4 regions of the Shewanella sp. 38A_GOM-205m genome follow, and region 1 is predicted to be linked to each of the others. Evidence: predicted binding sites of a transcription regulator. Region 1 holds the regulator's gene; each other region holds the start of a gene.
The links. The regulator sigma-54, encoded in region 1, starts transcription at its own class of promoters, with help from an activator protein. The targets are predictions, from matches to a motif close to GTTGGCACGNNNNTNGNNT.
Positions count from the first base shown of each region.

Region 2: the regulator sigma-54 is predicted to act here: its motif matches at 3,548-3,566, upstream of N512_RS0105195 (TorF family putative porin).
Region 3: the regulator sigma-54 is predicted to act here: its motif matches at 3,595-3,613, upstream of fliE (flagellar hook-basal body complex protein FliE).
Region 4: the regulator sigma-54 is predicted to act here: its motif matches at 5,235-5,253, upstream of glnA (glutamate--ammonia ligase).

Region 1 covers NZ_JADP01000003.1:244,773-252,728, forward strand. Annotated here, with positions in the region: gene N512_RS0104220 (calcium/sodium antiporter) at 239-1,201, shown strand; gene N512_RS0104225 (KpsF/GutQ family sugar-phosphate isomerase) at 1,232-2,209, shown strand; gene kdsC (3-deoxy-manno-octulosonate-8-phosphatase KdsC) at 2,209-2,760, shown strand; gene lptC (LPS export ABC transporter periplasmic protein LptC) at 2,757-3,317, shown strand; gene lptA (lipopolysaccharide transport periplasmic protein LptA) at 3,304-3,837, shown strand; gene lptB (LPS export ABC transporter ATP-binding protein) at 3,834-4,562, shown strand; gene N512_RS0104250 (RNA polymerase factor sigma-54) at 4,658-6,121, shown strand; gene hpf (ribosome hibernation promoting factor) at 6,153-6,440, shown strand; gene ptsN (PTS IIA-like nitrogen regulatory protein PtsN) at 6,443-6,886, shown strand; gene rapZ (RNase adapter RapZ) at 6,883-7,737, shown strand; gene N512_RS0104270 (HPr family phosphocarrier protein) at 7,724-7,956, shown strand, end outside.
Region 2 covers NZ_JADP01000004.1:146,704-154,659, forward strand. Annotated here, with positions in the region: gene N512_RS0105180 (response regulator) at 1-25, shown strand, start outside; gene N512_RS0105185 (putative bifunctional diguanylate cyclase/phosphodiesterase) at 38-1,765, shown strand; gene rimK (30S ribosomal protein S6--L-glutamate ligase) at 1,847-2,752, shown strand; gene N512_RS0105195 (TorF family putative porin) at 2,776-3,468, opposite strand; gene N512_RS0105200 (HU family DNA-binding protein) at 3,735-4,007, opposite strand; gene N512_RS0105205 (hypothetical protein) at 4,180-4,575, opposite strand; gene N512_RS0105210 (DUF4240 domain-containing protein) at 4,695-5,204, shown strand; gene N512_RS0105215 (hypothetical protein) at 5,211-5,516, opposite strand; gene N512_RS0105220 (DUF3016 domain-containing protein) at 5,799-6,323, shown strand; gene N512_RS0105225 (bifunctional diguanylate cyclase/phosphodiesterase) at 6,320-7,956, opposite strand, start outside.
Region 3 covers NZ_JADP01000001.1:261,402-269,357, reverse strand. Annotated here, with positions in the region: gene fliH (flagellar assembly protein FliH) at 1-408, opposite strand, end outside; gene fliG (flagellar motor switch protein FliG) at 422-1,465, opposite strand; gene fliF (flagellar basal-body MS-ring/collar protein FliF) at 1,458-3,167, opposite strand; gene fliE (flagellar hook-basal body complex protein FliE) at 3,209-3,541, opposite strand; gene N512_RS0101190 (sigma-54-dependent transcriptional regulator) at 3,719-5,050, opposite strand; gene N512_RS0101185 (sensor histidine kinase) at 5,047-6,111, opposite strand; gene N512_RS0101180 (sigma-54 dependent transcriptional regulator) at 6,191-7,621, opposite strand; gene fliS (flagellar export chaperone FliS) at 7,900-7,956, opposite strand, start outside.
Region 4 covers NZ_JADP01000007.1:70,752-78,707, reverse strand. Annotated here, with positions in the region: gene N512_RS0108505 (xanthine dehydrogenase family protein molybdopterin-binding subunit) at 1-576, shown strand, start outside; gene N512_RS0108500 (LysR family transcriptional regulator) at 611-1,483, opposite strand; gene N512_RS22580 (MATE family efflux transporter) at 1,595-2,995, shown strand; gene typA (translational GTPase TypA) at 3,066-4,877, opposite strand; gene glnA (glutamate--ammonia ligase) at 5,335-6,744, shown strand; gene N512_RS0108480 (hypothetical protein) at 6,849-7,346, opposite strand; gene N512_RS0108475 (C-GCAxxG-C-C family (seleno)protein) at 7,356-7,956, opposite strand, start outside.

The sequences.
Region 1 (7,956 bases):
GCTGTAGCTGCCATGGCACATAAGGCCCGCCGTTATAAGGCTTGATACTGCCGCAGGCTTACTGAATTGACGCTGAATGGCGCCCGGTAACCCGTATGGCCAAGCCAAAGATAAGCGATAAATTGTACGCAATTGAGGATAAGCGCACAACTGAATCAATAGTATCGCGCCGTGATACTTTCAATTTGTAGCAAATACGGCGAAAATGCACGCCAGAATCCGTAGCTTTGTTTACTGCATGTTATTCAATATTTTCTTGCTGCTCGCCGGCTTGTCCGTCCTGGTCTGGAGTGCCGATAAATTCGTTTATGGTGCCGGGGCTTTTGCCCGTAACCTGGGGTTACCCCCCATGTTGATAGGACTGACCATAGTGGCCATGGGCAGTTCGGCCCCAGAGATGTTCGTTGCCGCCAGCGCCTCCATGGCCGGCATGCCGGATACGGCCGTGGGTAATGTGCTGGGCTCCAATGTCGCCAATGTCAGCTTGATCCTGGGTTTAACCGCTCTGCTTGGGGCTATCGCCGTCAGCTCCAAGACCCTGAAGCGGGAGATCCCCATGATGCTGGGTGCCACAGTGCTGGCGGGTTACTTCCTGCACGATGAGTATCTTAGCCGCAGCGAAGGGGTTATTTTACTGGCGCTGTTCTTCGGCCTGATGGGCTATCTTATCTGGCATGCGCTGACCAATAAGAACAAGGATCCACTCGCCGACGAAGCCGATGCCGAGATCCCCAAAGATGTGCCCACTGCCAAGGCGGTACTATGGTTGATAATAGGCTTGGTACTCTTGCCGCTGTCGGCGGATTGGATGGTGGACGGTGCCGTAGGCATCGCCAAGTCTTTTGGACTGTCTGATCTGGTTATCGGTCTAACCATCATTGCCGTAGGCACCAGCCTGCCGGAACTGGCGGCCTGTGTGGCCGGTGTGCTCAAGAAAGAGGACGACCTGGCCATAGGCAATATTGTCGGCTCCAATCTGTTTAACATACTGGCGGTACTGGCAATACCCGGCCTTATAGCCCCGGGGGTAATCGATGCCGCGGCGACCGGACGCGACTTTTATATGGTTTTGGGCACCAGTTGTGCCCTGGCACTCCTGGTGCTGAGCACAGGCAAACAACGTGAACTCAAACGCTGGCACGGTGCCTTACTACTGATAAGCTTCATCGGCTATCAATACAGCCTGTTTCAATCCCACTAGCGATGAAGGGCAAAAAGACGAGAGACAACTATGGCAGAAGCTAAGCAACTGCGCCAATGGGGCCGCAGAGTAATAGATATCGAGAAACAAGCACTGGACAACCTGTACCAGTTTGTTGATTCCCCCGAATTCGCCCAAGCCTGCGAACTGATCCTCAACTGCAGCGGCAAGGTGATAGTGATGGGGATGGGGAAATCGGGCCATATAGGCAACAAGATTTCTGCCACCCTCGCCAGCACGGGCACCCCGGCATTCTTCGTTCACCCGGGCGAAGCCAGCCACGGCGACCTTGGGGTGTTGAGTGAAAACGATATCGTATTGGCTATCTCCAACTCGGGCGAGTCCAGCGAAATTCTGACCCTGATGCCCGTCATCAAGCGCCAGGGGATCCCTATGATCTCCATGACAGGTAAGCCCGAATCCACCATGGCCAAGCTGGCGCAGCTGCATCTGTGCATCAAGGTGCCTGAAGAAGCCTGCCCGCTGGGTCTGGCGCCCACCTCCAGCACCACGGCCACCCTGGTGATGGGAGATGCCCTGGCGGTCGCGCTACTGCAAGCCAAGGGCTTTACCAAAGATGACTTTGCCCTGTCGCATCCCGGCGGCGCTTTAGGACGCAAGCTGCTGCTCAAGGTCAGCGATGTGATGCACAAAGGCGAAGAGCTGCCGTTGGTCACAGAAGATATCTGTATCACCGACGCCCTGTATGAGATCTCCAAGAAGGGCCTGGGTATGACCGCCGTGGTCAATCAGCAGAAGCAACTCGTGGGTATCTTCACCGATGGTGATTTGAGACGTGTCATAGACGCCGGAGTCAACCTGCGTACTACAAAAATCAGCGACGTCATGACCCGTGATTGCATCACCAGTGGTGACAATATCCTCGCGGCGCAGGCGCTGAAGGTGATGGACGAGAATGACATCAACGGTCTTATTGTCATCAATGGCGCCAATGAGCCGATTGGGGCTCTCAATATGCTGGATATGGTCAAGGCGGGGGTTATCTGATGAGTCATCAAGGTTTCTACGGGCCCATAAGCGAAGATAACTGGCAAAGAGCCGCCAAAATCAAACTGCTTATCTGTGATGTTGACGGTGTCTTCTCCGATGGCCGCATCTATATGAGCAACAGCGGCGAAGAGCTGAAGGCCTTCCATACCCGCGATGGTTATGGGGTGCGCTCGCTGCTGTCCTGCGGCATTCAGGTGGCGGTGATCACCGGCCGCAAGTCCCAGATAGTCGAAAACCGCATGACGGCCCTGGGGGTAGACAAGATTTATCAAGGCATAGACAACAAGCTGGAGCCCTATGAGGCGCTGCTTAAGCACTATGACCTCGAGCCTGAACAAGTGGCCTATATAGGTGACGACATTGTCGACTTGCCGGTGATGAAGCAAGTGGGGCTGGCGGTTTGCGTAGCCGATGGCCATCCTTGGGTAAGGCAGCACTGCCACATGGTCACTCAGATTGCCGGCGGCCATGGTGCACTCCGGGAGCTGGCGGATCTTATCCTGCTCAGTCAGGACAAATTTGAAAATGCCCACGGAATGAGTATATGAATAGGGTCACCCTGGCCATTATTTTGTTTTTCTCCACTGCACTTATCCTTTACTGGCAGGTGCAGAACAAGCGCAACGCTCAACAGAGTGAGGCGCCTGTAGATGTGGTTCGGCCTGACTTTGTCGCCGATGACCTGCGCTCGGTCAACTTTGATGAGCAGGGCAATGTCGCCAGTAGGGTCGCCGCGGCGCACATGGAACATTATGAAGCCAGTGAAAAGACCTTCTTCAACCAACCGGTTTATCTGGTCTATCCGGACAAGGGCGAGGCACAGTGGCGTCTGTCTGCCAACGAAGGCAGGCTCAATCGCAAGAGTAACCGAGTGGTACTTGAAAATAATGTTATCATCGACGCCATTAGCCCCAATGAACCGATCCAGAGCCTGAAAACCAGTTATGTGGAGCTGGATCTGGACACCATGATCATGACCTCAGATCGCGAGATCCTGATCGAAGGCAAAGACTTTAATATCAAGGGATCCGGCCTGTACGCCGATCTCAATGCTCAGCAAGTGAAGCTGACCAGTCAGGTGAAAGGAACCTATGAAACCAAGTAAGCTTTTTATCGGTGCCCTCTTGTGCATCACAAGCCTGTCGGCAGTGGCCATTGAAGAAGATCTGCTGCAAAAAGTAGAGATCAGCGCCGCTAATCAGTTTGCCGATATCAAAAACAAGCGTGTGGTATACGGCGGGCCTGTCACAGTCACCCAGGGCAGTTTAAAACTGCTGGCCGATGAACTCACGGCTTACACAGAAGACAAGAGTGGCGAGCGGATCCTGGTGGCCAAGGGCTCACCCGCTACCTATACCCAGAAACTGGAAGACGGCCGTCTGGCCAGTGCCAAGGCCAAAGAGATCCACTACAACATAGACAGTCGTATCATGACCCTGCTGGGCCAGGCCAAAGTAGAACAAGACGGCAGCGAAGTGACCGCAGAGAAGATAGTCTACGACATCAACAAGCAGCAGCTGGAAGCGGAAAGCAGCGGCAAAGGCCAAGACAGGGTAACCACTGTTATCCAGCCGGAAAACTATCAGGATCTCAATAAGAAAGAACAGCAGCAGGAGCCGCAATGACCAGCACCCTGACGGCACAGAATCTGGCAAAGAGTTACAAGAAACGCAACGTCGTCAAAGACGTCAGCCTGTCGGTCAATACCGGCCAAATCGTGGGGCTGCTGGGCCCCAACGGGGCAGGCAAGACCACCACCTTCTATATGGTGGTTGGGTTGGTACAGAGTGACAAGGGCCGTATCTTCATTGACGACGACGAGCTGACCTTGGATCCCATGCACCTGCGTGCCCGTAAAGGCATAGGCTACCTGCCACAGGAAGCCAGTATTTTCCGCAAGCTGTCGGTGCATGACAACATCATGGCCGTGCTGCAAACCCGCAAAGAACTCAACAGCGACGAGCGCGAGGAACAACTCGAACAGTTGCTGGAAGAATTCCATATTACCCACATACGTGACAGCCTGGGGATGTCCCTCTCCGGCGGAGAACGCCGCCGAGTGGAAATCGCCCGGGCATTGGCCGCCAATCCACAGTTCATTCTGCTGGATGAGCCGTTCGCCGGTGTGGATCCCATCTCAGTTATCGATATCAAGAAAATCATCGAACAGCTTAAATCCCGCGGTTTGGGGGTGCTGATCACAGACCACAATGTTCGCGAAACACTCGACGTTTGTGAGCGAGCCTACATAGTCAGCCATGGGCAGTTGATCGCCGAGGGCACACCCGCTGAAATCTTGGACAACCAGCAAGTGCGCGCTGTGTACTTAGGCGAACAATTCAGGCTATAGTTAGGATCATGTCATCCGGTGGCAATTCCGGGTATTATAGTTTGTTATTATTGAATTTTTTCCTTGAAAAATAACGAGTAGGGATTAGCGGTATAATGAAAGCGTCACTCCAGCTCAAACTGGGTCAACAGTTGACCATGACACCTCAGTTGCAACAGGCTATTCGCCTGCTGCAACTGTCGTCCCTTGAGCTGCAGCAGGAAATCCAGGAAGCCTTGGAAGCCAACCCTCTGTTGGAAATGGCCGAGGACAACCAGGATGACGCTATCGACGACAACCACAAGGAAAACGACGCCGGCGAGTTGAGCGCCAAGCAGGAAGATGGTTCCACGGTAGAAACCTCAGAGGCATTGAACAATGAGTCTATGCCGGATGAATTACCTATGGATACCACCTGGGACGAAGTCTTTACCGCCGCCAGTGCCTCCGGGCCGGCCATGGGCCGTGAAGATGATATGCCCTTCCAGGGGGAAACCAGCGAAGGGCTCTATGAACATCTGGAATGGCAGAAGAACCTGACCCCGTTTTCCGATACCGACGACGCCATTGCCACCGCCATTATTGATGCCATCGACGAGCAGGGTTATCTGACCCAGAGCACAGAGGAGATCCTCGAAGCCATGGGCAACCCTGAGATTGAGCTCGATGAAGTCGAGGCAGTACTCAAGCGGATCCAGCACTTCGATCCTGTCGGCATCGCCTCCAGAGATCTGCGCGAATGCCTGCTGATCCAGTTGCAACAGTTCAACGCCGACACCCCGCATCTGGCCGACGCCCGCTTGTTGATTGACGAACATCTGGATCTCATTGCCGCCCGCGACTTCCGCACCCTGATGCGCAAGACCAAGCTCAAGGAAGATCAGCTGCGTGAAGCCATCAACCTTATCCAGAGTCTCAATCCCCGCCCCGGCTTGCTGGTGCAGCCGATGGACGAGGAATATGTGATCCCTGATGTCAGCGTCTGGAAGAAAAACGGCCGCTGGGTAGTAGAACTCAACCCGGACTGTATGCCCAAACTCGGGATCAATCAGCAGTATGCTGCCATGGCTCGTAGCGCCCGCAGTCAATCAGACAGCCAGTTTATTCGTGGTCATCTTCAGGAAGCCAAATGGTTTATCAAGAGCCTGGAGAGCCGCAACGAAACCCTGCTCAAGGTGGCCAACTGTATAGTGCAGCTCCAGCAGGGATTTTTTGAATATGGTGAAGAGGCCATGAAACCCATGGTACTCAACGATATTGCCGAGGCGGTCGAGATGCATGAATCGACCATCTCCAGGGTCACCACGCAAAAGTATATGCATACCCCCAGGGGAATATTTGAATTGAAGTACTTCTTCTCCAGCCATGTCGGCACCGAAGATGGCGGAGAATGCTCTTCCACGGCGATCAGGGCTTTTATCAAGAAGCTCGTGGCAGCGGAAAACCAGAAGAAGCCTTTGAGCGACAGCAAGATGGCGCAACTTCTGGCAGAACAGGGAATCAACGTTGCAAGACGCACCATAGCCAAGTATCGCGAGGCTATGATGATACCACCGTCGAACCAGCGTAAGAGTTTATAAATCCACAGTTGGAAATTGGAGGAATCTTTCTATGCAAATCAACCTGACAGGACATCATATCGAGATCACCGACTCACTGCGTGACTACGTGGAAAGTAAGTTTTCTAAACTTGAACGCCATTTCGAACAGATCAATAATGTGCATGTTGTGCTCAATGTACAAAAACTGCAACAGATAGCCGAAGCCAAGATCCACCTCACAGGCGGCGAAGTCTATGCAACTTCTGAACATGCCGACATGTATGCCGCCATCGACGTTCTGATTGATAAATTGGATCGTCAGGTCATTAAACACAAAGAAAAGCTGACAAAACACTAACGATGGAACTGAGTACCATCCTGCGGCCGGAGTGCACTACCTGTGCCACTCCGGGCAGTAAGAAAAAGGTACTGGAGCTGATTAGCGATCTCGCTAGCGCCCAGTACCCCACCCTTTCCTCTCAAGCGATTTTTGAAAGCCTTTTGGCCCGCGAAAAGATGGGGAGCACAGGTATAGGTAATGGTATTGCGATTCCGCATGGCAGACTACCGGACATTACAGAGCCGATTGCCGTGCTGGTAAAATGCGAAGAGCCTATCGCCTTCGATGCCATAGACAACCAGCCGGTGGACATACTGTTCGCTCTCCTGGTGCCCGCAGATCAATGTCAGCAACACCTGAGTACCCTATCCGCCATGGCTGAAAAGCTCAGCGATAAGGCGATACTCAAGCAGTTGCGTAAATCCAGCGACGAAACAGAACTCTATCAGGTGATCACAGGATGAAACTCGCCATAGTCTCAGGCCGCTCCGGTTCCGGAAAATCCGTTGCCCTCAGGGTACTCGAAGACCTGGGTTACTACTGTGTGGATAATCTCCCCCTGCCCATGATTGGCAGCCTGTTGGAAAACCTCCGAGGCAGCAATGATCTGGTCGCCATCAGCATAGATGTGCGCAATATGCCGGATCAGGAAAAGGTGCTGGAACAACAGTTGGCGGCCTTGCCGGAAAACACCCAACTGACCAGCTTCTTCCTCAACGCCTCCGATAAAGTGCTGCTGAAGCGCTACAGCGAAACCCGCAGACTGCACCCCCTGTCCAAGAGCAAAGTCTCACTGCAGGACGCCATCAAGCTCGAAGGCAAGCTGCTGGAACCCATGTCGAAACTGGTGGATCACTACATAGACACCTCGGCGCTGAACATCTATGAACTCAGTGACACAGTGCGGGAAATTCTGCTTGGCAGTGTCGATAAAGAACTGGTGATCAACTTCGAGTCGTTCGGCTTTAAGCATGGTATGCCTCAGGAAGCCGACTTCATGTTTGATGTGCGCTTTCTGCCCAACCCCCACTGGGAGCCGGCGCTCAGGCCACTGACCGGGCTGGATGAACCTGTGCAGGAGTTTCTCAGCCGCCAGCCACTGGTGAACAAGTTTATCTGGCAGATAGAAAATCTGTTGGAAACCTGGCTGCCGCACCTGGAACGCAACAACCGCAGTTACCTCACCATAGCCATAGGCTGCACCGGCGGCCAGCATAGATCTGTCTATGTCGCTGAGCAGCTCGCCAAGCGTTTTGGCAACAGCAAACACAAGGTACAGGCCCGTCACCGGGAGCTGAATAATGGCAAAGGTTGAGCGGGAAGTCACCATAGTCAATAAGCTGGGCCTGCATGCCCGCGCCGCCACTAAGCTGGCGGTGCTGGCCAGCGAGTTCGAAGCCGATATCACCCTGATCCAAGGCGAGAAAAAAGCCTCGGCCGCCAGTGTGCTTGGGCTCTTGATGCTGGAAACCGGTCAAGGCAAGAGTATTCGCCTCATCGCCGAAGGCCCGGATGCCGAACCCGCGATGGACGC
Region 2 (7,956 bases), on a different contig from region 1:
TATTGTTGAGTTGCCGGAAGCCTGAGGGATGGAAAGCATGAATCTGCTGTTGATCGATGATGATGAGATAGACAGAGCTGCTATCATCCGCGCCCTGGATCAATCGTCACTGGCGTTCAAGGTGATGGAAGCCAACTGTGCCCAGAGTGGCTTGGAGTTCGCCTGCCAGCAGCGTTTCGACGGCATATTGCTCGACTATATGTTGCCCGATGCCAATGGCCTGGAAGTATTGAGCCGCCTCAATGAATCGGCCGGAGAGCAAACCGCAGTAGTGATGATCTCCCGTTATGAAGACGACAAGCTGGCGCAGCGTTGCATCGAGTTGGGGGCGCAGGATTTTTTGCTCAAGGATGAAGTGAATACCAGCCGCTTGACCCGTGCTATCCGCAATGCCAAGCAAAGGGCTTCCATGGCGTTGGCATTGCGCCAAAGCCACGAGAAACTCAAAGAGCTGGCCGAACATGATTCCCTGACCAAGCTGGTCAATCGTTACGGTTTTGAGCTCTGTCTGAACCGTACCTTGAGTCAGGTCAAGCGTCATCAGGACATGCTGGCGGTGATCCTCTTGGATCTGGATGATTTCAAGGGTATCAACGACACCTTAGGGCACCAGGTGGGGGATATCTTACTGGTGGAAGTGGCCAACCGTCTCAGTGCGGCGCTCAGGGAAGGGGATCTCATTGCCCGTCTCGGCGGCGATGAATTTGTAGTGCTGGTGACCGAGTCGGAGAATCGTTACTTCCCGATGGCTGTGGCCAACAGGCTGCAAAGGGCCTTTGAAGAGCCTTTCCCTCTGGGGGAACATGATGTGCTTATCGGCGCCAGTATTGGCATTGCAGTGTACAGCGATTCTGTCTGTGACAGCTCTGAGCTGCTCAAGTGTGCCGACATTGCCATGTATCGCGCCAAGAAGGTGGGCCGCAACCAGATCCAGTTCTATTCCGAAGAGTTGGCCAGAGAAGTCAGGTTTCGCAACCGCATCGAGATGGGCCTGAGAACCGCGCTGGAGCGGGATGAATTCAGGGTCTTTTATCAGGGGAAATTCGATGCAATTTCCGGTGAGCTGTTGGGCATGGAGGCCTTGCTGCGCTGGCAACATCCGGAAGATGGCCTGCTGGCGCCGGACAGTTTCCTGCCGATAGCCGAAGAGATAGGCCTGGTAGATGAGATAGGCGAGTGGGTGTTGGCACAGGCCTGCGCGCAAACCGTCAAGTGGTTGGCCATGCTGGCTCCGGTAGGCAAGCAGTTATCTGTGGCGGTTAACCTGTCACCGTCGCAGATCATTCGTGAAACCCTGTATCAGACCATAGTCAGGGTATTGCAGCAAACCGGGCTACCGGCTTCGCTGCTGGAGTTGGAGCTCACCGAAAATGCCTTGATAGAGGAACCGCTGGAACTGGCCAAGGTACTGGAGCGGATAGCTGCACTGGGAGTTGTTTTCTCTCTGGATGATTTTGGCACCGGCTTTTCATCCCTCGAACACATCAAGTACTTTCCCATCAATGTGCTGAAAATCGACAAGAGTTTTGTGGCTTCGGTCGAACAGGATGAACGCGGCAAGCGTCTGTTGTCGGCCTTGATCAACTTTGCCAACGGCTTTAACGTGGTGTCAGTTGCCGAGGGCATAGAAACCGAGGCGCAGGCGCAGTTTTGCCGTGAGCGGGGCTGTAACCTGCTGCAGGGGTATCTCTATTGTCGGCCGATTCAGCCCCAGGATTTTGAAACCCAGCATATTTTACCTTTGCTGGCCGAGGGGGATGTTTGATTTTACTTGCCTATTGGCAAGGGATAGTCAAAGATGCCACTTCTTTTGCTGGGCCATAACTCTTTGGCGGATCACTCAAACATGAAAATCGGTATTCTCTCTCAATTTCCCGAGCTCTATTCTACCCGCAGGCTGGTGGAAGCCTGTGAGGGACGTGGTCATCAGGCCAGGGTGATCAATCCACTCAACTGTTATATGAACATCAACTCGGTGCAGCCCAGTATCCATCTTGAAGGTGAGGAACTCAGCGGTTTTGATGCCATTATCCCGAGGATCCATGCCAGTGTGACTTTCTATGGCTGCGCCCTGGTGCGCCAGTTCGAGATGATGGGGGTGTACGCCGCCAATGACTCTATCTCCATAGCCCGCTCAAGGGATAAGCTGCGGGCACTGCAGCTACTCTCCCGTAAAGGGGTGGGTATGCCGGTCACAGGTTTTGCCAGCAAGCCGGATGATATTCCTGATCTCATCGCCATGGTGGGTGGTGCGCCGCTGGTGATAAAGCTTTTGGAAGGCACCCAGGGGATAGGCGTGGTGCTGGCCGAAACCAAAAAGGCCGCCGAGAGCGTTATTGAAGCCTTTCTGGGGCTTAAGGCTAATATTCTGGTGCAGGAATATATCAAAGAAGCCAACGGCAGTGATATCCGCTGCTTTGTGGTGGGCGACAAGGTGGTTGCAGCCATGAAACGTCAGGGCCCTGAGGGGGATTTTCGATCCAATCTGCATTTGGGCGGCAGCGCCGAGAAAATCAAGATTACCCCTCAGGAGCGCAAGACCGCCATTGATGCGGTCAAGGCGATGGGGCTGGCCGTTGCCGGGGTGGATATTCTTCGCTCCGAGCGTGGCGCCTTGGTGCTTGAAGTCAATTCAGCTCCGGGTATTGAAGGTATAGAGTTGACCACAGGTATCAAGGTGGCCGAGCCGATAGTGGAGCATATCGAAAAAATGGTTGCCGCCCGAAAACGCAATCGTCCTGTCATCGCCTGATTGCGCCTCGGGCTTTCCCATCCTTAGAATTCGAACTCATAGACATAGCTGAGCACTATCTTGGCATCGTCGTCCGGCAGATCCGTATCGGCCACCATAAAGGAGACTGAGCCTATGCCGGTTTCCTTGCTGATGGCCAAGTGGTAGTCGGCGTAGTCGGAAACCCCGAACCAACTCTGCACCACATCACCGTCTGAATAACCATAGTGTGCCGTCAGCGTCACGGTTTCCGTGATGGGATAGCTGAACCCGGCGTGGATATAGCTCAAATCCTTGTTATCCAGTGGCGCAGCGGCCACGTCATCACCGGCGTTAACCACCTTGGCATAACCCAACTCAAACCACTTCCAGCTGAGAGTCAGCGCCAGCTCACCAAAGTCGATATCGCCTTCGGCATCCGGGTAGCCATAGTAGAGATAGCTGATGTCATAGCCAAAGTCTTCGCCTATGCTGCCGGAGTAACCACCGTAAAAATCGAGCTCGTAACTGGTATCGTCACCAAAGTCGACATTGGAGGCCCAGGTTCCCAGGTAAAAACCCGAGTCGTGGCTATAGTCTATACCGCCTTGAACGGCGACAGAGTCATCCGTCTGGGTGGTGCCGCGCCACAGATAGTTGGAGGCGGCACCTATATTCCCCGATACAGCGGCCTGGGCTTCGCCGGCCACCAACAACAGACCTGCAATAACTGACAGTGAAAACTTGGTGTGTTTCATTCTCATCCCCTTGATGGTTTGGGTTCTGGAGCCGGGCAAGCTTGACCGGTGCAGATACTCGTTATTGTCTGTGCGGAATGAGCGAATCCTGTGCCAAGTTTAAATAGGCATTAAATACATGTGGTTAGCTTTTGAGTGTGAGATAGGTTAAGGAAATGTTGCATTTCGCTGGGGCGGGCTGCACTTTTTTTGTGCAATGGAGTGTTGGGAACCTCAGGCAATAAAAAACGCCTCAAGATGAGGCGCTTTCATCCGTGAAAAGCGGCTTAGTTGACACTGTCACGCAGTGCCTTGCCGGCCTTGAACTTGGGAATAGTGGCGGCAGGGATTTGGATCTCTTTACCGGTTTGCGGGTTACGACCAGTGCGGGCTGCACGGGTTGAAGTTTCGAAAGAGCCAAAGCCTACGATGGAGATTTTAGTTCCTTCTTTCATGGCATCGGTCACTGCTACTTCGAACGACTTGAGTGCGCGGGCAGCTTCTGCCTTGGACAGGTTGGCGTGTTCTGCCATTTTAGCGATCAGTTCAGTTTTGTTCATCTGGAGCGTCTCTTCTTTCCGTCGATAAGTTATTATTGCCCATCTAACATGCCATAAGGTTTTTGGCTTGAAAAGGCCTTTCAGCGGGCTTCTTGGGCTTTATCCGCTATTTTTTAACCAAAAAGACACAAAATTGTGAGCCGGTCGCCGATTTCCTTAAATTCAGTGCGATCTAGTCAGACTTTTCCTGCTGCAAAAAGCGCTTGGTCCTGCCGGAAAAAGCCACCCAATACTGGAATAACAGCAAGGCCAGCAACACAGCAGCCAGCGGCAGCAAGGGGATATTTCGCCCAGCCAGCTCCAGTTTGACATCCTGCGGCGTAATCTGCAGTGCAACCAAAGCCGTAGTGGCAAATGCCATGAGTCCCAGAGTCTGAATAAAGAGATAGATACGCAATGCCCACAATGACCAGGATGTGCGCATTACTATGCCTACCAATACAGGGATGACTCCTAAGGTAAACAGATCCACAGCGCCGGTGCTGATGGTGCGCCACAGTGCTACCACAGCCAGTACCAGGTAGAGGATACAAAGCAGTACCAATGGTATTGGTCTTGAAATGGACATAAATGACTCCTGTGAGAAATTGGCCTAAGTCTATGGAAAGCCCTGGGGGGAGTCCAGCCGGATTTTAATCGCTTTTTGCGGTAAAATAACCGCCGACATTTTTGGCAGGATAACACTCAATGACAGAAGAGCAGTTTTGGGAGCTGGTCAGCCGCGACTATCCCGAACAGGACCAACAGCAACTCCAGGCGCGTTTGACCGAAAAACTGCAAGGTCTTAGCGATGATGAGCTGGCAGAGTTTGATAAACACTTTGCCCGGCAGCTCAGGCTGAGTTACAGCTGGGATCTCTGGGGAGCTGCTTACATCATCGCCGGAGTCGATTCAGATTATGGCTTTGCCGAGTTTCGCAACTTCCTGGTGACTCTGGGTAAGGAGCGTTATCAGGCGGCCTGCAATGCAGCGGATTCGCTGGGGGAACTGGAAGTTTGGCCGCAGCTGAATGGCTATGCTTATCCTTTTGTTGAGGAGATAGATCTGCTGGCCGGCCAGCTATACGAGACCCGTACCGGGAAAGAGTTGCCTTTTGTGCCTTCGGGGCTGAGTCAGCCCAAGGGTAAGCGTTTCAACGATCAACCCAAGGCACTGCGCAAGCTTTACCCCAAGCTCAACGCCCGTTTCCCTTTCTAAGCAGGCTTAGTCGTTGCGCATCTGTTCACACTGAAAGCCCTGACGGCGGGAGTCGAAGCGGCAGTAGCTGCCACACTCCCAAGGAACCCCCTCTGCGGCCTGGGACTTCTCGATGGCAAACGCCTTACAGCTGGCATAGTCGCCAAAATCGTCCTCTTTGATATAACGCCCCGAATCGAAGCCATGGGTATAAATGAAGGCGCTCCAGGTTTCTGGACCCTTGGGTTTGGCATCCTGATTGATGGCGACGAGAACAATTCCCAGGGCGGTAAATAGTCCCAAGGTAATCAGCAAAGACGGCGAAAATTTCACTGGCGCTCCTGTTGTGACTGGTTTTTTTAGCTCTGCTATTAGATTACTTCCTTGGGCCTGACTCAAGCAGCCTTGTGTTAAAGCTTGTTGGGGTTGCTACAAATTGATACTCAGGTTAACGCATTTTTGTGGGTGTCTATGAAAAATAACAAAATAAAATAATCACTTATAACAGGATGATGTTCGCATATTAGTTTTGCGTTAAGCCCGGATTCAGGTTAAATTTTATACTCTGAGTTCGAACCAAATGCATACTGACATTCGCTCCCAAAGGAGGCTGATATGAAAATCAGATATCTGTTACTTGCAGCAGCCCTGACCTCTGGCTCGGCGCTGGCGGCCGACAAGGTCGATGAAAACCCGGTTACCGAGTCGGGTAAGGTAAAAATTGAGTGGCAGTCACCCAAGGATTTTCGGGACATCAAGTCTGCCAGCGAGCTGCAATCCCGTTACGAAAAACGTCTGTTCGAGACCTTGACCAAAGCCTTGGATAAAGACGTTTCCTCATCTCTAAAAGACAACCAAAAGCTGGAACTGACAGTCACAGACGTGGATTTGGCCGGCGATGTGCGGCCTACCTTTGGCGCTACCGCCAACGATATACGTGTAGTCAAGAACGTTTATCCGCCCAAGATAAGCTTCAGTTATCGCTTGTTGGAAGGCGATCAGGTGGTCGTTGCCGGCGATGAAAAGCTGACTGATATGCAGTTTCTCGACCATGTAGACAGAATTAACAGCGACAGCTTCCGTTATGAAGAAAGAATGCTGAAAGACTGGTTCCAGAAAACACTCAAGCCTAAACTCTAAGCCGTCCTCGGCATCTCCAGCAAGCACAGCCCTTGGGTGCTGTGCTTGGCCTGTTTTTTTGCCAGTGCACACAAGCGGGACAACTCATGCTCGCTGGCGTCCAGACTCAATGGCGGTGGCAGTATTCCGACGCTGAGGCGCAGTAGCGGTTGAAGGCATTCCTGCCCTTGTCTGTCCTGTGCAAACAAGTGCTGTCGTTGCCAGTGCTCGTCACTGAAAAACTGCCTCTTGCCCTGTTCAAACTCTGCCAATATTTGCTGACAAACCCCGAGCAGTTGCGGCTCTGTGCCTATCATTACGAAATCATCTCCACCCACGTGGCCGATAAATTGCGCCTTGCCGTATTGTCTGAGCAGGCCGGCGACAGCCCTTATCACTTCATCACCGCGACTGAAGCCATAGATGTCGTTATAGGGTTTGAAATGGCATAGATCAAAATAGGCCAGATAGAAACGCTGTCGCAGTTTGCGCAACCGTTGCAGCTCTTCCTGAATGGGCACATTCCCGGGCAATTCAGTCAATGGGTTGGCGTGGCGCGCCGTCTGTATTCTGTGTTCAGTGATGCGTTGCAGCAGCTCGCGGGTATGGCCCAGACCGATGAAGTCGCCCTGACGCAGAATAATGAATTCCTGCGCTATTTCGGTACCAGGCTTGGCGGTGAGTTTTTGACTCACCCGCGACAGCGGCGTGGCCGCATCGACCATAAGCACATCTTTGTCCATGAGCTCTGTGACCGCCTGGTGCTCATGAAGGGCGCGGCCATAGGGTCGGGAAAACAGCTCCATCAGTCGATGGCGATAGACCAGCCCCAAGGGATGCTTCTGCTTCAGCACCACTATGCACTGAAGCTCCGGCTGGGAGAGAAAGCGTTCGCTCAACTGCTTGAGTTCGGTATCAGAGCAGCAAGTTTGTGCCTGATGGCACAGGCTCTCTGCCGCCTCGTTGTATCTCGGTTGTTCCTGCTGACGAATGGCGAGATAGCGGGTCTGCAATTGCCTATCAGGTTGCGCCTCGGGTCTGCCAAGCAAAAAGCCCTGACAATAGGTGATCCCGAGCTGACGCAGTATCGTCAGCTCGGCTTCTGTCTCTATGCCCTCGGCGATGACTTTACAGGTCAGGCTTTGGCACAGTTCTATGATGGAGCGGACAAACTCTTGTTTAACCGGAAACTTATCTATCTGATGGATAAAGTGGCGATCAATTTTGACATAGTCGGGCGAGAGTTCTGACCAGAGTCGCAGGCCTGAGTAGCCGGCGCCAAGGTCGTCGAGTGCGGTCAGAAACCCTTGATTGCGGTAGTGATCCAGACAGGATTTGAGCTGATCTATGTCATCGGCCGGGTATTGTTCCGACAGCTCTATGACCACATTGGATGGTGCTATGCCGAACTGTTGCAAGAGTTTGAGTGTTTGCCCCTTGGGATGACTTGGATCCAGCAGTGCCTTGGGGGAGATATTGATAAACAGTTTGCCCGGCAGTTGTCTTTGCTGGAATTGCGCTATGGAGACCCGGCGGCACAAGGTCTCCAGCTCGGAGAGGCGCCCCAGTCGTTCGGCGGTACTGAACAGATGAAATGGAGAATGAACGCTGCTGCCGATAGGGCCGCGGCTTAGGGCTTCAAAGCCATGAATAC
Region 3 (7,956 bases), on a different contig from region 1:
CAGCGGCGCCTCGAACTGAGCTAGCAAGGCATCGAAACGCTCTATCATGGCGGCGGCCTGTTGCAAGCCTTCTTCCCGGCCTTGCTCAAGCCCCTGGGCAAAACCTTCACTGTGGCCCTGCTCCAAGCCCTGAAGACGGCCTTCCTCCAGGCCTTTGGCCAGCCCTTGTTCCTTGCCTTCGGCAAAACCTTCCTGCTCGGCTTGCTCGCGGATAGATTCGATTTCAGCCAAAGTCGGTGGTGATACAGCCTCTTCGGCGGTCTTGGGCTCTATACGTCCAGGCTTATAGCCAAACAGATTACTCGGCTTAAGCGGCATGGCGTCACCCACATCGGGCAACTGCCAATTAACAAACTCGTCCGCTTCATCCGGCGGCAAAATGTTGTGGGACACCTTTTTGTCTGTCATTCAAACTCGCCTGTCAGAGGAATTCTTCACTGCCGCCGCCACCGAGCATAATCTCTCCGGCATCGGACAAGCGACGGGCGATGGACAATATCTCTTTCTGGGCCACTTCCACTTCGCTGATACGAATTGGCCCCATGGCCTCGAGATCGTCACGCAGCAATTCGGCGGCACGTTTGGACATATTGCCGAGGATCTTTTCCTTCAATGGCTCGTCGGCGCCCTTGAGCGCCTTCATCAGTACATCCTGCTGCACTTCCCGCAGCAGCGTCTGAATGCCACGGTCGTCGACATCTATAAGGTTTTCGAACACGAACATCAAGTCCTGGATCTGCTGCGCCATCTCTTCGTCGGACTCGCGCAGGGTTTCCATCAGTTGGCTCTCCACCCCGGTATCCAGGTAGTTCATAATGTTGGCAGCAGCCTTCAAGCCACCCATCTTGGCGGCCTGGGCGCCACCCTGACCGGCAAACTGTTTCTCCATGATGTCGTTAAGCTCCTGCAGTGCTGCAGGTTGCACCTCTTCGAGGTTGGCGATACGCATCATCAAATCGAGACGGGTGTTTTCAGGGAACTGGGCAAAGATTTCCGCCGCCTGATCCGGTTCAAGATAGGACAAAACAATGGTTTGGATCTGCGGGTGTTCGTTTTGGATAATAGTCGCCACCTGTCTGGCGTCCATCCACTTGAGCGAGTCGAGGCCTTTGGCGCCACTGCCCATGACAATCTGCTCGATAAGGTTACCGGCCTTGTCTTCACCCAACGCGGTAGTCAGTGCCTTACGCACAAACTCTTCGCTGTTAAAGCCTATGGAGGAGTATTTCTGGATATCATCCAGAAACAGCTTGTGAACCGCAACCACCTTCTCCTGGCCGAACTCCTGCATGGCCGCCATGGCCATACCCACCTTTTGAACCTGTTTGGGTTCCAAGTGTTTGAGAATAGAGGCCGCATCGGCTTCACTGAGACTCAGCAACAAAATGGCGGTCTTCTCAATCCCGTTGAGATTCTTGACGTCGAAGCCGCTCTCGGCTGGTTTATCCGCTTTTTTTTCAGGCATCTTCTTGCAACCAGTTCTTCACCACTTGGGTGGACAGTTCAGGTTCATTGGCCACCAGAGCACGTATGGCCTTAATCATATCATCATCTTTGTGCAGATCCGGTATCAGAATCGAACCGTCATCGGCATAGCTGTATTCACTTTCAGGGCGGTTGAGCATGCCCAGGGTGTCGGCAGCGTACTGATCTTCAATATCTGCCAGCTCGTGCCCCAGCGCAGGTTCATCCGGCATATTCTGGCCATCGGGGTAGATGAGGCGCTTGAGCATGGGACGCACCACGAACAGGATAAGCACCAAAATCACCAAGGCACCTATGCCGAGTTTCATCGCCCGCCAGAACCAGGGCTGCTCCCACAGAGGTGGCTCAGGCAGGTCTTCAACCAGCTGATCCATAAAGGGCACAGTCACCACTTCTATCATGTCGCCCCTTTGGCTGTTGAAGCCAACGGCGCCTTCCAGCAAGCGACGGATATTGGCCATCTCTTCACCTGTGCGAGGCACTCTGGCAACCTGCCCATTTTCACCGGCAGCACCTGCCTTGTAGTCGACCGCCACAGAGACACTGACCCGGCGTACCACACCTATCTGCTGACGGGTATGGCTGATGGTGGTATCCAGCTCAAAGTTACGGGTCGCTTCCCTATGGCTGTTGCCTGAAGTAACACTGCTGTTTTCTGCGGCATCGGCAGCGTTTTCAGGAATATTGGACTCCATCGGCGGCTGATTGGAAAGGGCTCCGGGGATACCGCCACTGCTGCCACCAACGCTGTTGTTTTCCACTGTCATTTCACTGCGAAGTGATGGCAGATCCGGGTTGAAACGTTTGGCAGTTTGCTCGACTGCGGTGAAGTCCATGCTGACATCCACCTGGGATGTGAAGTTTTCCGGACCGAGGATCGGCATTAGAATCGAGTCAATCTTGGTGCGGTATTCGTTTTCTTTTTGCTGCACCAGCTCAAGCTCGCGTCTGGCGCGGGCAGAGACCCCATCCTGACTGCCTGAGTTCAGCAAGCGGCCGTTGGAGTCTGTCACTGTAACCCGGCTGGGTTCCATGCCATGAACCGCAGAGGCAACGATATCGACTATCGCATCAACCTCTTCCTGCCCCAAACCGCCCCTACGGGTATTGACCACCACAGTGGCACTGGGTTTGGCGCGATTGCGGGCGAACACATTTTCCTTCGGCAGCGCCAGGATCACCTTGGCACGGCTGACACTATTGAGCTCTTCAATCGCCCGCGCCAAGTTCATCTCCTGACTCTGTTTCAGCCTGGCCTGTTCCATCCGCTGACTGACACCAAAGCCGGAATCCTGGCTCAGATAATCCTTGGCCTCGGCGCTGGAATCTATGCCGGCGCGGCTCAGCATCATCTTCACGTCCTGATACTTGTCTTCAGGCACAGTGATCACATCGACTTCAATCTTGTACGGTACCCGGTTCTTATCCAGCACATCGAGTACCTGCACCATCTCCTGGGTATCCATCTTGCCCAGTGGCCGATATTCTGGCTCCTGGGCCCAGATCATCACAAATACCGCCAGAGCCAGACAGATAGCCAATGCCAGGATCATGGTGATCTGCCGCAGCATATCCACTCCCCCGAGGGAGCCCAATACACCCGACTTGTTTTCCTGTTGGACCCCTTCCAGCGTTGTTCCACCGGCGGAAACATTGGATCCTGCTACTAATTCTGTGCTCACGGTGCGTTCCTGTTATCCGGGATCTGTGATGCAAGCAAGCCTTAAACAGGCATGCTCATAATCTCTTTGTAGGCTTCGACCAGCTTGTTGCGCACCTGCACTGTGGCCTCGAATGCGACGCTGGCTTTCTCGCGGGCAATGACAGTGTCAGACAGAGACACTGTGGTATCGCCCATCTCCAGCCGGGTGGCCAGATTGGATGATGTGCTTTGCAACTCACTGACATTGCCTACGGCCTGGGCCAGTAATTGGCCGAAGTCAGTTCCTGTGGTATTGCCCACCTGGCGTACAGGCGAAGACTGAAATCCCGTTGGGGCAATTTCACCTTTAAGTGATTGCATTTCTTGCAATAAAGAATTGGCACCTATTTGCATCTTCTCACTCCTGTCGTCAGCGAATTGACGAAAAATCTGGGTTACCAGACTCTATGCAATTAGTTTGCCAAAAATGGAATAGTCAAAGTTAAGCTAGGTAAACGCCCTGAATTCCCCCAGGGCCTGAGGAAAAACAATGGAATTGGAAAGCGGCCGTCAGGCCGCTTTGGAGATGACTCAGGCGGGCACCTCTATGCCCATCTCGCGCATGCGCGCCATCTTGTATCTGAGAGTGCGGGCACTGATCCCCAATTTCTCGGCCACCAGTTTGCGACTGCCCTGACACTGGGCCAGAGTCTCGAGAATAATCACATGCTCCTGAGCCTTGAGCTCATCACCGAGCGCCTCCGGTGTTTCCGGGGCCGTGGTCTCTCCCAAAGCAACATCCTGCAAATCGATAATAATATCGCCCGCTTCTATCTGCCCTTGACTCAAGATCAACGCCCGCTGGATCACGTTATCCAGCTCACGGACATTCCCCGGCCAGCGGTAGGCCAACAAACGCCGCACTGCAGCATCACTGAGCGCTGGAACCGGGTTAATCGCCGCATTTTCAGCGTGACGCGCCAACAGATGTTTGGCCAACGGGATGATATCCGCCGGTCTTTGGTTCAGTGCCGGCCAGGCAAGCGGAAACACATTGATCCTGTAATAAAGGTCTTCGCGAAACTCGCCCTTGGCCACCATCTCTTTCAGATCCCGGTTGGAGGTTGCCAGCACCCGGACATCGAGCTTGATGGTCTTGCGCCCCCCCAAACGTTCAACCTCGCGCTCCTGCAGCACCCGCAGCAGCTTGGCCTGCAATGCCAGCTCCATCTCGGAAATTTCATCGAGCAACAGAGTGCCGCCATGAGCCTGTTCAAACTTACCGGGGCAAGCCTGATAAGCCCCGGTAAAGGCGCCTTTCTCGTAGCCAAACAAGGTGGCTTCCAGCATATTTTCCGGGATGGCGGCGCAATTAATCGCCACAAAAGGCCCGTCAGGCCTTTGGCTGTGCTGATGAATGTAGCGAGCCAGCACTTCTTTACCCGAACCGCTGGGGCCACTTATCATCACAGAGGCTTCTGAGGCGGCCACCCGTTGCGCCAGTGCCAGCAAGGCCAGGCTCTTTTCATCGGCCACCACTGGGCCGCCGCTAACCACCTTGGGGCGTAAATAGCGACTCACCTGATTGAGCAATACCTGAGGGGCAAACGGCTTGGCGAGATAATCCACGGCCCCCAGCTTGATTGCGCTGACGGCATTGTCGATGGTGGCATAGGCTGTCATCAACAGGATCGGCAGCTGCGGATGTTGCTGACGCAGATAATCCAGCAGCCCCATACCGCCGATACCTTCCATCTGCACATCGCTTATCACCATATCAAAACGATTACCTTTCAAAGCGGTTATCGCTTCTTCGGCGCTGGCGACATCGACGCACTCATAACTGGCGAGCAGCAAGGTATCGAGCAGTGCTTCCCGAAGCGCGGCATCGTCTTCCACCAACAGAATTTTTGCTTCGCTCATGCCGTGCCTCCTTGAGAGTCTGTCGTTAACGGGAATGTCAGCGTGACGGTGCAACCTGCACCCAGCTTACAGCTGAGGTCCAATTTGCCGCCGTGGCTGCGCACCACTGACTGCACCACCGCCAGCCCAAGTCCTGTGCCCTGACGCTTGGTGGTAAAGAAAGGCTCCAGCACCTGCTTTTGCATCTTGCTGTCCAGGCCCTTGCCGTTATCTATCACATCAAGGCGCAGTGTCTGATCGCAGCTCAGGCGCAAGATGACTCTTGTGGCACCGGCTTCCAGGCTATTGATCACCAGATTATTGATGGCAGAACTCAAGCCATGAAGATTGACCTGCATCTCGCTATCACCTTCAATTTGCAGGCTCAATTCAACGTTTTGCCTGGCAGCGATGGGCTCACAGTTGGCCATGACTTTTTCCAGCACCGTCGAGAACGGCACTCTGTCGCAGGCTTCCTCTTGCTTACCTTTGGCAATCAACAACATATCATTGACCTGCTGCTCCAGCTCGGAAAGCCTTTCGAGCAATTTGCCCTGAAAACGCTCTCTGGAGCCGGCATCCAGCCTTGGACTGCCCAAGTTGGCGGCATAGAGTAAAGCGGCAGACAGAGGGGTGCGTATTTGATGCGCCAGAGTGGCGACCATTTTCCCGAGCGCAGACAAGCGTTCAAGGTGGGAAAGGTTTTGCTGCAACAGTCGGGTTTCGGTGAGATCGGTCAGCATAATCAGCTGCCCCTGCTCCGGGGTCAGAGGCGTAATCGCCAGCTTCACCCGACGGCCATTACGCAGGGAGACTTCATGACCATCGTCTTTTTGCGGCGCAAAGGCGCGATTGATGATAGTCAGCCAGCGCTGACCAACCAGAGGAACACCCAACAAAGATTCGGCAACCGGGTTGGCTTCACTGACCAAGCCGTCACCGTTTAGGATAACGACGCCCGAAGGCATGGCCTGCAGAATATGCTCCATACGATTGGACATATTGGCGGCTTCCCTTACCGGGATCCATTCGCGGCCATGATGAGAGATGGTTTCGAGCTGAGCCAGTGGGCTTGCAGACATATTAACCCCGTCAAAAATAAGATGCTGACAGGGTTAATGCAGAGTTTATGCCAATTTAAAAATCTAAATTATCAGTAGCTTAGTCTTTACTCATGCCGTATTTGCGCATTTTCTCCACCAAGGTGGTGCGGCGAATACCCAGCATTTCAGCGGCGCGGGCAACGACGTTGTCCTGCTGATCCAGCGCCTGACGTATCATGTCGATTTCCAATTCGGCCAAGAGATCCTTGAGATTGACCCCTTCCGGAGGCAGCTCACTGGGAAAACGGGTCTCTGGCAAATCGACCGGCTCTTCGTCATTGAAGATGGATGCCAAGGCATCACGCTCCAGTTGCTCTTCACTGACCTCGACCGAATACTCGGGCACATCGATATGGCGATACTTGACCGGCAGGTCGTTAACATCGACCAGGCCGCCCGGATAGAGGATTGTCAACCTTTCTACCAGATTGGACAGCTCGCGGACATTGCCCGACCAGGCGTGTTCCTTGAGAGAGTCGATGGCGCGTTGGGTAAAGCGCACCCGTCCCTTGCCTTCGTTGAATACCCGACTGACCAACTCCTGCAGCAGCAACGGAATATCATCCCGACGCTCACACAGAGGTGGCATTTCGATGGGGAACACATTGAGGCGATAGAAGAGATCTTCGCGGAATTCACCACCTTCAATCATGGTTTCCAGATCTCTGTGGGTCGCAGCTACCACTCGCACATCGGCGGTAATCGCCTTATTGCCACCCACACGTTCAAATACTCTTTCCTGCAGCACCCGCAGCAGCTTGACCTGCATCTGCAGCGGCATATCACCTATCTCATCGAGGAACAGGGTGCCGCCTTCGGCCAGCTCAAAACGTCCCTTACGGGCACTGATAGCACCGGTAAAGGAGCCTTTCTCATGGCCAAACAGTTCACTTTCCAACAGCTCAGGTGGAATGGCACCGCAGTTGACCGGAATAAAAGGGCCATCGCGACGCTCTGAAAGATAATGAATATTACGGGCGACCACTTCCTTGCCGGTACCAGAGGGCCCGAGCACCAGCACAGTGGCATCAGATCCCGAAACCTGGTTAATCAGATGGCGCACATTGGCAATGCCGTCGCTGCGCCCTACCAGGCTGCGGAACAGCTTGGTCTGGTTGGCACTGGTTGGTACCTGTGGCCGCTTGACCTGACCAAAGACCTGGCAAAAATGCAACAGTTCGGTCAGTTGGGAATAGCTGAGGGGTTCTTCAATCTTGCCGAGTAGATTGGAAGGATTGGCATTGCTGTGCCCCAACAGCAACATAGGCTGCCATGGCAGTTTAAGCATCAGCGACTGCAGCGCCTCGTCCTCTATGCCGTCACTGACCAATATCATGGCCCGACATCGAGTTTCCGGAGATTGCGCGTCGATAGCCTCGGGAGCCACAACTTCCACTTGCTCACCAATAAACTCTAAAACACAAGATAAGCGACTGGTGCGCTCAGAGGGGTTTCCGACAAGTAAAATTCGTTGATCTGTATGCATCATTCAGTGGGCCGCTAAGCTTTGGCAATTATGGATTCGCATTAATTATTAGTGTTAGTTGCTCTGGAAAGTCTGGCAATGCTTTCTTCACATACTCAGCTAAATTTGTAGCAATGCTGAATATTGTATTATCGGCACGATATAAGCAAGCCTAGGATGGCTTTTCTGCCTAACCCTTCCTGATTTTAGTCCAAATTCAGCACTTAAGAGCCAATATCGTCAATTAAATGGCGCAAGTCAAAAAGGCGCCAAAGGCGCCTTTATCTCGAATGGTTAATAACTCAACGGTTTTCTTCGTGAGCCGTAAGGTGATGTTTATCAGCGGGAATGGCATCCCA
Region 4 (7,956 bases), on a different contig from region 1:
AGAGTGGAGAACTTTGCCGAACAGGGCTTTAAATACGGTAACTATGGCGAAGAACTCAGCCGTCACCCTGTGGATGTCGCGCGTTATCTGACGGTCATAGACGCCGCCGAAAAACGTATGGCGCAATCACCGGCCAAGGCGGGCGAAGGCTGGGGGTTTGCGGTGCACCGCAGCTTTGTCAGCTATGTTGCGGTCGCCATCAAGGTCAAACTGGATGGTGAGCGTTTGCAGGTGCTACAGGCCATCTCAGTGCTGGATGCCGGCACTGTGGTTAACCCTGACAGAGTGCATTCGCAGCTGGAAGGCGCGGTCATCTTCGGCCTCAGCCTGGCGATGCTGGGCGAAATCAGCTTCAAGGATGGCAAGGTGCAACAGTCGAACTTTCACGACTATCAACTGCTGCGGTTGCCGCAATGCCCTGAGATAGAAACACAAATCATCGCCTCGACCGAGGTACCCGGCGGTGTGGGCGAACCCGGAGTGCCCCCGGTAGCACCGGCACTGACCAACGCCATAGTGGCCGCCGGCGGCAAGCGCTACCGGGATCTGCCACTGAAGCAGTATCTGCAGCTTTGATTGGTCGATAAAGTGTCGGGGCCATGCCCCGGCACTATTCCCTGGCCAACTGCTGTAGCATCCACTGCATCACAGGGCCAATGCCCTTGTCCCTGCGTCTGACCACGCCTATCTCGACCCACTGATTGTCTGTGATATTGGCGCCGGACAGCCTCACCAGATCCTTGGCGTACCACTCGGCCGTCGCCACATGCTCGGGAACCAGAGCCCAACCAACATTTTTGATCACCAGCGCCGTGATGTAGTAATAACTGTCGATATGCCAGTGATTGCTGGACACGGGGCGCGACTGGCTGTCGCCGATGCGGGAGCGGATCACCAGTTGTCGGTGCTGATTGAGCTGGTCGAGCGAAGGCTCGGCAATATTCGCCAGCGGGTGCTCACGACCGACAATAAGCGACTGCTGAAAGTGAGCTATCGAGTTGAACTCCAAGGAATCCAAAAGCTCATCTGTCTGGCGGAACAAGATACCCAGGTCGGCTTTTTTCTCATCGACCCAGCGGGCAATATCATCCTGGGAGCTGTTGATCAGGGTGAGTTTCAAACCCGGGAACTGCTCGGCCACCCGCACGAAGAAACTCTCGAAGCGCTCTATGGGCAGGGCCTCGTCCATGGCAACCGTCAGGGTGGCCTCCTCGCCCGAACTGACCGTCAGGGCTCTGGCGTCCAGGCGCTGGCACTGCCTCAACACCACCTTGGCCTCCTGATAGATCTGCTCGCCGGCGGCTGTCAGCCTGGGCAACCTGGCGCTGCGGTCAAACAACTCCAGCCCCAGGTCTATCTCCAGATTGGCCACGGCTGTGCTCACCCGAGATTGCGCCTTGCCAAGCTCTCTGGCGGCGGCCGAAAACGAGCCCTTTTCCACCGCAATCACAAAGGCGCTCAGTTGATCCAGGGTCCAATTCATTCCATCCACCAAAGTATCCGAATAACGGATACAAGCTATCTTTCACCAATCCGAAAAACAAGCATAATCTGCGACCCTGTTTTCCTGCATTCGGTTAAAGGTAGTGCAATTATGAATACCGGAATCTCTCAGCAAACACTGAGTCACAACCAGCTGCGACGCACCTTTTGGCGCTATACCATCCCAGCCATCGCTGCCATGCTGGTCAGTGGCCTGTACCAGATAAGCGCAGGTATTTTTGTCGGCCACTATGTCGGCTTTCAAGGATTGGCCGCCATCAACATGGCCTGGCCGATAGTGTTTATTCTCTCCGGCCTCGGGCTTATGGTGGGTATGGGTGGCGGCAGCCATATCTCCATCGCCCGCGGAGCCGGGCAGCAAACGCAAGCCAATCGAGCCCTGTTGGCCAGTATCTGGCTGATTGTTCTATTGGCCCTGGTGGCATTTATGGCGCTGCAATGCTTGAGTGAGCCGCTAATGCAGCTGCAGGGGGCCACTGAAGCGACTCTGCAGCTGGGGCAGGGATATATTGCCGTGTTTCAGTGGGGCGCGGCGATCACCATAGCCTCGACGGCGCTGCCTATGTTGATCCGCAACGATGACAGCCCCAGAGTTGCCACCGCCCTGTTGGTGATGGGGGCGCTTGGAAATATCCTGTTGGATTATCTGTTTGTTGCCGTACTTGGGCTTGGGTTAAACGGCGCGGCTTATGGCACCATCATTGCCCAAACAGCTGTGTGTCTGGGGGCCGGCTATTACCTGTGTTCGAGCCATTCAGGCTTTAAGCCAAGGCTCAAAGATGCGCTACCCAGAGCCGGGGAGTTCGCCCGGATTGTCCAACTGGGGGCTTCGGCACTACTGATGTACCTTTACACCAGCTTTATGGTGGCGGCCCATAACCATCAGTTTATGCAGTATGGCACCACCTTGAGCGTCAGTGCCTTTGCCATAGTCGGCTATCTGATGACACTCTACTATCTGTTGGCTGAGGGTATAGCCGAAGGGGTGCAGCCACCGGTGAGCTACTTCCACGGGGCCCGCCAGCCCGGCAATATTATCGCCATAGTCAAGCTGGGCGCCAAGGTCACCCTGCTGTTTGGCCTGAGTTGGCTGGCGCTGCTCAACCTATTTCCCGAAACCATGATAGGCCTGTTCGCCGACAACAATCCTTTGTTAACCCAGGAGGCCAGAACCGGGATCCGTATCCATCTGGCGGCTATCTGGTTGGAGGGGCTGATAGTGCTGGCAGCCATGTATTTTATGGCGATAGGCAAAGGCGGGATGGCTTTGGCAATCTCCCTGACCAATATGCTGATCCAGTTACCGTTTCTCTATCTATTGCCGCTGTTTTTGGGAGAAACCGGTGTCTGGCTGGCTATGCCGCTGTCCAACCTGCTGCTGGCACTGTTGGTGTTGCCTAGGTTCTGGCGCCATCTGCATGCAAGGTCGCACCTGGCAGATGGAACCCGACAAGCACCGGACGGCGCTTTGGCTAAACATCCCGCAGTCTAATGAGATGCTGGGCAAATTGAACGCAATAAAAAACCCGGTCATGCCGGGTTTTTTATTGTTCGCCTATGGCTTAGCCACGGCTGGCGCGCTTGCGGTCATTTTCAGTCAGATGACGCTTACGCACACGGATGCTCTTGGGCGTGACTTCAACCAGTTCATCATCATCGATGAATTCCAGCGCCTGCTCCAGGGTCATCTGGATGTGCGGAGTCAGTACCTGAGCTTCGTCGGTACCAGAGGCACGCATGTTGGTCAGTTGCTTGCCCTTGAGGCAGTTTACTGTCAGGTCGTTGGAGCGGCTGTGGATACCCACTACCTGGCCTTCGTAAACTTCGGCGGCGTGGCCAATCATCAGACGACCGCGATCCTGCAGACCAAACAGCGCGAAGGTCAAAGCCTTACCTGTGGCGTTGGAGATCAATACCCCGTTGCTACGCTGGCCGATATCGCCACCCTTGTAAGGACCATAGTGGTCGAAGGTGTGATACAGCAGACCTGTACCTGAAGTCGCTGTCATAAACTCGGTCTGGAAACCGATCAAGCCACGGCTTGGGATCATGAAGTCGATACGTACACGGCCCTTGCCGTCAGGCTGCATGTCGCGCATGTCGGCCTTACGGGTACCCAGCTTCTCGATGACGCCGCCCTGATGTTCTTCTTCCACGTCCACAGTCAGCTGCTCGTATGGCTCACACTTCTCGCCGTCGATCTCTTTGATGATCACTTCAGGACGGGAAACCGCCAGCTCATAACCTTCACGACGCATGTTTTCGATCAGGATAGACAGGTGCAGTTCACCACGGCCGGATACGCGGAAACGATCCGGACTCTCGGTTTCTTCCACACGCAGAGCCACGTTGTGTACCAGCTCCTGTTGCAAACGCTCAAGGATGTTACGTGAAGTCACGTACTTACCTTCTTTACCCGCGAAAGGAGAGGTGTTGACCTGGAAGGTCATAGTCATGGTTGGTTCATCAACAGAAAGAGGTGGCAATGCTTCGGCATGACCAACAGCACAGATGGTGTCGGAAATCTTCAGCTCGCCCAGACCTGTGATAGCAACGATATCACCGGCATTGGCACTGTCCACTTCGTGGCGTTCCAGGCCCATGTAGCCCAGCACCTGACCGATTTTACCGTTACGGCTCTTGCCATCGGCACCGACAATAGTGACCTGTTGGTTGGTCTTGACGCTACCACGCTTGATACGACCCACACCGATAACCCCTACATAGCTGTTGTAGTCCAGCTGAGAGATCTGCATCTGGAATGCGCCTTCGGCGTCGGCATCCGGTGGAGATACTTTTTCAACGATAGTTTGGAACAGTGGGGTCATATCTTCACTGTTGTCCTGAGGATCCAGGCTGGCAAAACCGTTCAGTGCAGAGGCATAAACCACTGGGAAGTCCAGCTGCTCGTCGGTGGCACCCAGGTTGTCAAACAGGTCAAATACCTGATCGATAACCCAATCAGGACGGGCGCCCGGACGGTCAATCTTGTTGATCACCACAATAGGCTTAAGACCCTGGGCAAATGCCTTCTTGGTCACGAAGCGGGTCTGTGGCATTGGGCCGTCCTGCGCATCAACCAGCAGCAGTACAGAGTCAACCATAGACAGAACCCGTTCTACTTCGCCACCGAAGTCGGCGTGTCCTGGGGTATCTACAATGTTAATCCGATAGTCGTTCCACTTAATGGCGGTGTTTTTCGCCAGAATAGTGATCCCACGTTCTTTCTCCAGATCGTTGGAGTCCATCACCCGCTCGGTGGCTTCTCCGCGGGTTGCCAGGGTTCCTGACTGTGCCAACAGCTTGTCTACCAGGGTAGTCTTACCGTGGTCAACGTGCGCTATGATGGCGATGTTACGTAAATTCTCTAACACAGTTTTGCCTCTTACGATCTCTGTTCTGTGGGATGCAGCAATATAAATTGAATGGTACAACCGCTTTATGACTGCTTGGCGATTGCCTTCCAGGCCTTATAAAACCTGGGCTGCCATCGTGTCGGGGAGCACAATTTCCCCGGATGGTTGCTTTAAAAAGCGTGCCATTCTACTCTAGCGAGGGGCTATCGCACAGGATTATTTTTTAGACACCTATGAATATCCGGCTTATTCAGCGCACGCACCATTATGGTGAACGCACCTTTTTGGAACACTCAATGCACCATGATAGTGCAAACCCGCTTGCCTCGCCAGCCCTCGATTTTACCACTCCCTTTATTTTCAACACCTTAGCATCTTGGCATGAGTCTGGCTTAATAGAGACCAACAAGGCGCCAGACGCTACATACTAAGAGTTGACAAAGGGCACCCCCTTTACCCTACCGGAGGCTTGATAATGTCAGTCGAATCAGTTTTACAACAGCTGCAAGAGTTGGAAGTTAAGTTTGTTGATTTACGCTTTACCGATACCAAAGGTAAGGAACAGCATGTATCTATCCCGACTCATCAGGTAGATGCTGATTTCTTTGAAGACGGCAAAATGTTCGATGGTTCATCTATCGCCGGTTGGAAAGGGATCAACGAATCTGACATGGTGCTGATGCCAGATCCAAGCAGCTTTGTACTGGATCCTTTCACCGAAGAAACCACAGCGCTGATCCGCTGCGACATCCTCGAGCCCGGCACCATGCAGGGTTACGACCGTGACCCTCGCTCTATCGCCAAAAAAGCCGAAGAGTACATGCGTTCTACCGGCATCGCCGACACTGTGCTGATCGGTCCTGAGCCAGAGTTCTTCCTGTTTGATGACGTACGTTTCGGTACCGACATGAGCGGCACCTTCGTCAAAATCGATGCCAAAGAAGCAGCCTGGAACTCAGGTACCAGCTATGAAGATGGCAACACAGGTCACCGTCCATTCGTTAAGGGCGGCTACTTCCCGGTTGCACCTGTGGATTCTTCACAGGATTTGCGTAGTGCCATGTGTCTGGTGCTGGAAGAGATGGGCCAGGTTGTGGAAGCTCACCACCACGAAGTTGCTACCGCGGGTCAGAACGAGATCGCTACTCGCTTCAACACTCTGACCAACAAGGCCGATGAAATCCAAGTACTCAAGTACGTGATTCACAACATGGCTCATGCCTACGGCAAGACAGCCACCTTTATGCCCAAGCCGATAGTCGGCGACAACGGCAGCGGCATGCACGTACACCAGTCACTGGCCAAAGACGGCACCAACCTATTTGCCGGTGACAAGTACGGCGGCCTGTCTGAAACTGCCCTGTACTATATAGGTGGTATCATCAAGCACGCCCGTGCCCTGAACGCCTTCACCAACCCAAGCACCAACTCCTACAAGCGTTTGGTGCCACACTTTGAAGCCCCTGTGATGCTGGCTTATTCTGCCCGTAACCGCTCGGCTTCTATCCGTATCCCTGTGGTACCAAGTCCTAAGGCGCGCCGTATTGAGACCCGCTTCCCGGATCCTATGGCCAACCCTTATCTGGCCTTCGCAGCACTGCTGATGGCCGGTCTGGACGGTATCCAGAACAAGATCCACCCTGGTGATGCCATGGACAAGGATCTGTACGATCTGCCGGCCGAAGAAGCAGCGGAAATCCCGACTGTGGCCGAATCTCTGGAAGTCGCCCTGGCGGCTCTGGATGCAGACCGTGAGTTCCTGACCCGCGGCGGTGTGTTCAGCGATGACTTTATCGACTCTTACCTCAAGCTGAAACAAGCCGAGGCCGAGCGCGTCAGCCGCACCACTCACCCAGTCGAATTTGAGCTGTACTACAGCCTCTAATTGCCCTGCAATCAACCGATGAGTCAAGCCATCGGATAACAAGAAAAGCGCCCCGGGAGCAATCCCGGGGCGCTACTATTTTAAGGCCATAAAACTCAAATCACTCAGGGAGCGCTGACAAGCTCAGGAGCACTCTGGGCCTTGGCCCCTGTGAGTATCACCGCCAACTTGAGTTCACCTTCTGTCTGGTTCAACTCCTCAAGCCCTTCTGGAGTAAAGCGATATTGGCCTTCTGTCTCCAGCGCTTCCATGGTGCCAGCACAGGTGTCGACGGTTTCGCTGCATTCGAAACGCACCCCCTTATGCCAAGGCATGGAGAAGGCCGATACCTGCTCAGCGGGCATTTTGAGGTACATCACCAGATAGTTGCTGCCGGCATCCTTGACGGGTTTGCCCTCCGCCGTAGTCAGGCTAAAGGTCAGTGCCTGGCTTTGAGGATCCACGGCGCTCAGTGCCACCTTGAGGCTTTCGGCTTCCTTAATGGACACAGACTGCTCAGGTTCAGGATCCGGCGGAAGCACAGGGTCATCATCGTCATCCCACCAGTCACAACCTCCCAGGCACAACAGCAAAGACGCTACTATCAAACTCTTATGTTTCATAACAGCCTCCTAGTGACAATCGCTGCAGACCGCACCTTCGTGAACCCCGGTCAAACCGGCGCCGACATCATGGGCGCTGTGGCAGCTCTGACATTCCATCTGTGAATTGACATCGGCACCTATGTAAGTGTCCGGTTCACGTTTGGTGCTGCTGTGACAACCACTACACTCAGCATTGCCCGCTGCCACAATTTCAGCGTCCAGGGCATTGTCCAGCGACTTATTGAGGAAGTCAGTAGTGACATAAGCAATCTCGGCCGTCAGCTGAGCGCAGCGTTCCAATTTCGCCTGATGACTGGAGCCGTACTTGCTCGCTTTCGACCAGTGGGTCACCGAGGTGTGACAGAGAATGGAATTGGCAACCGACTGGCCTATCTTATCTGCGGTCAGTAGCTCACCGGCGTTGTCTTTACGGGTCGGTGCGCCAATCGCCTTGAGGAAGGCTTCATCATTTCTCGGCATGGCTGTGTGTTCATAGTAGCGGTACACGGAGCGGATCACCGCAGTGCGGTCGACCCCGCCCAGGACGTTGACCGCCATGGCCGCCGCATTCAAGCAACCACACAGGGTTCCCCAACCTGCGATACCGCCACCACCATAGGCCGCCAGG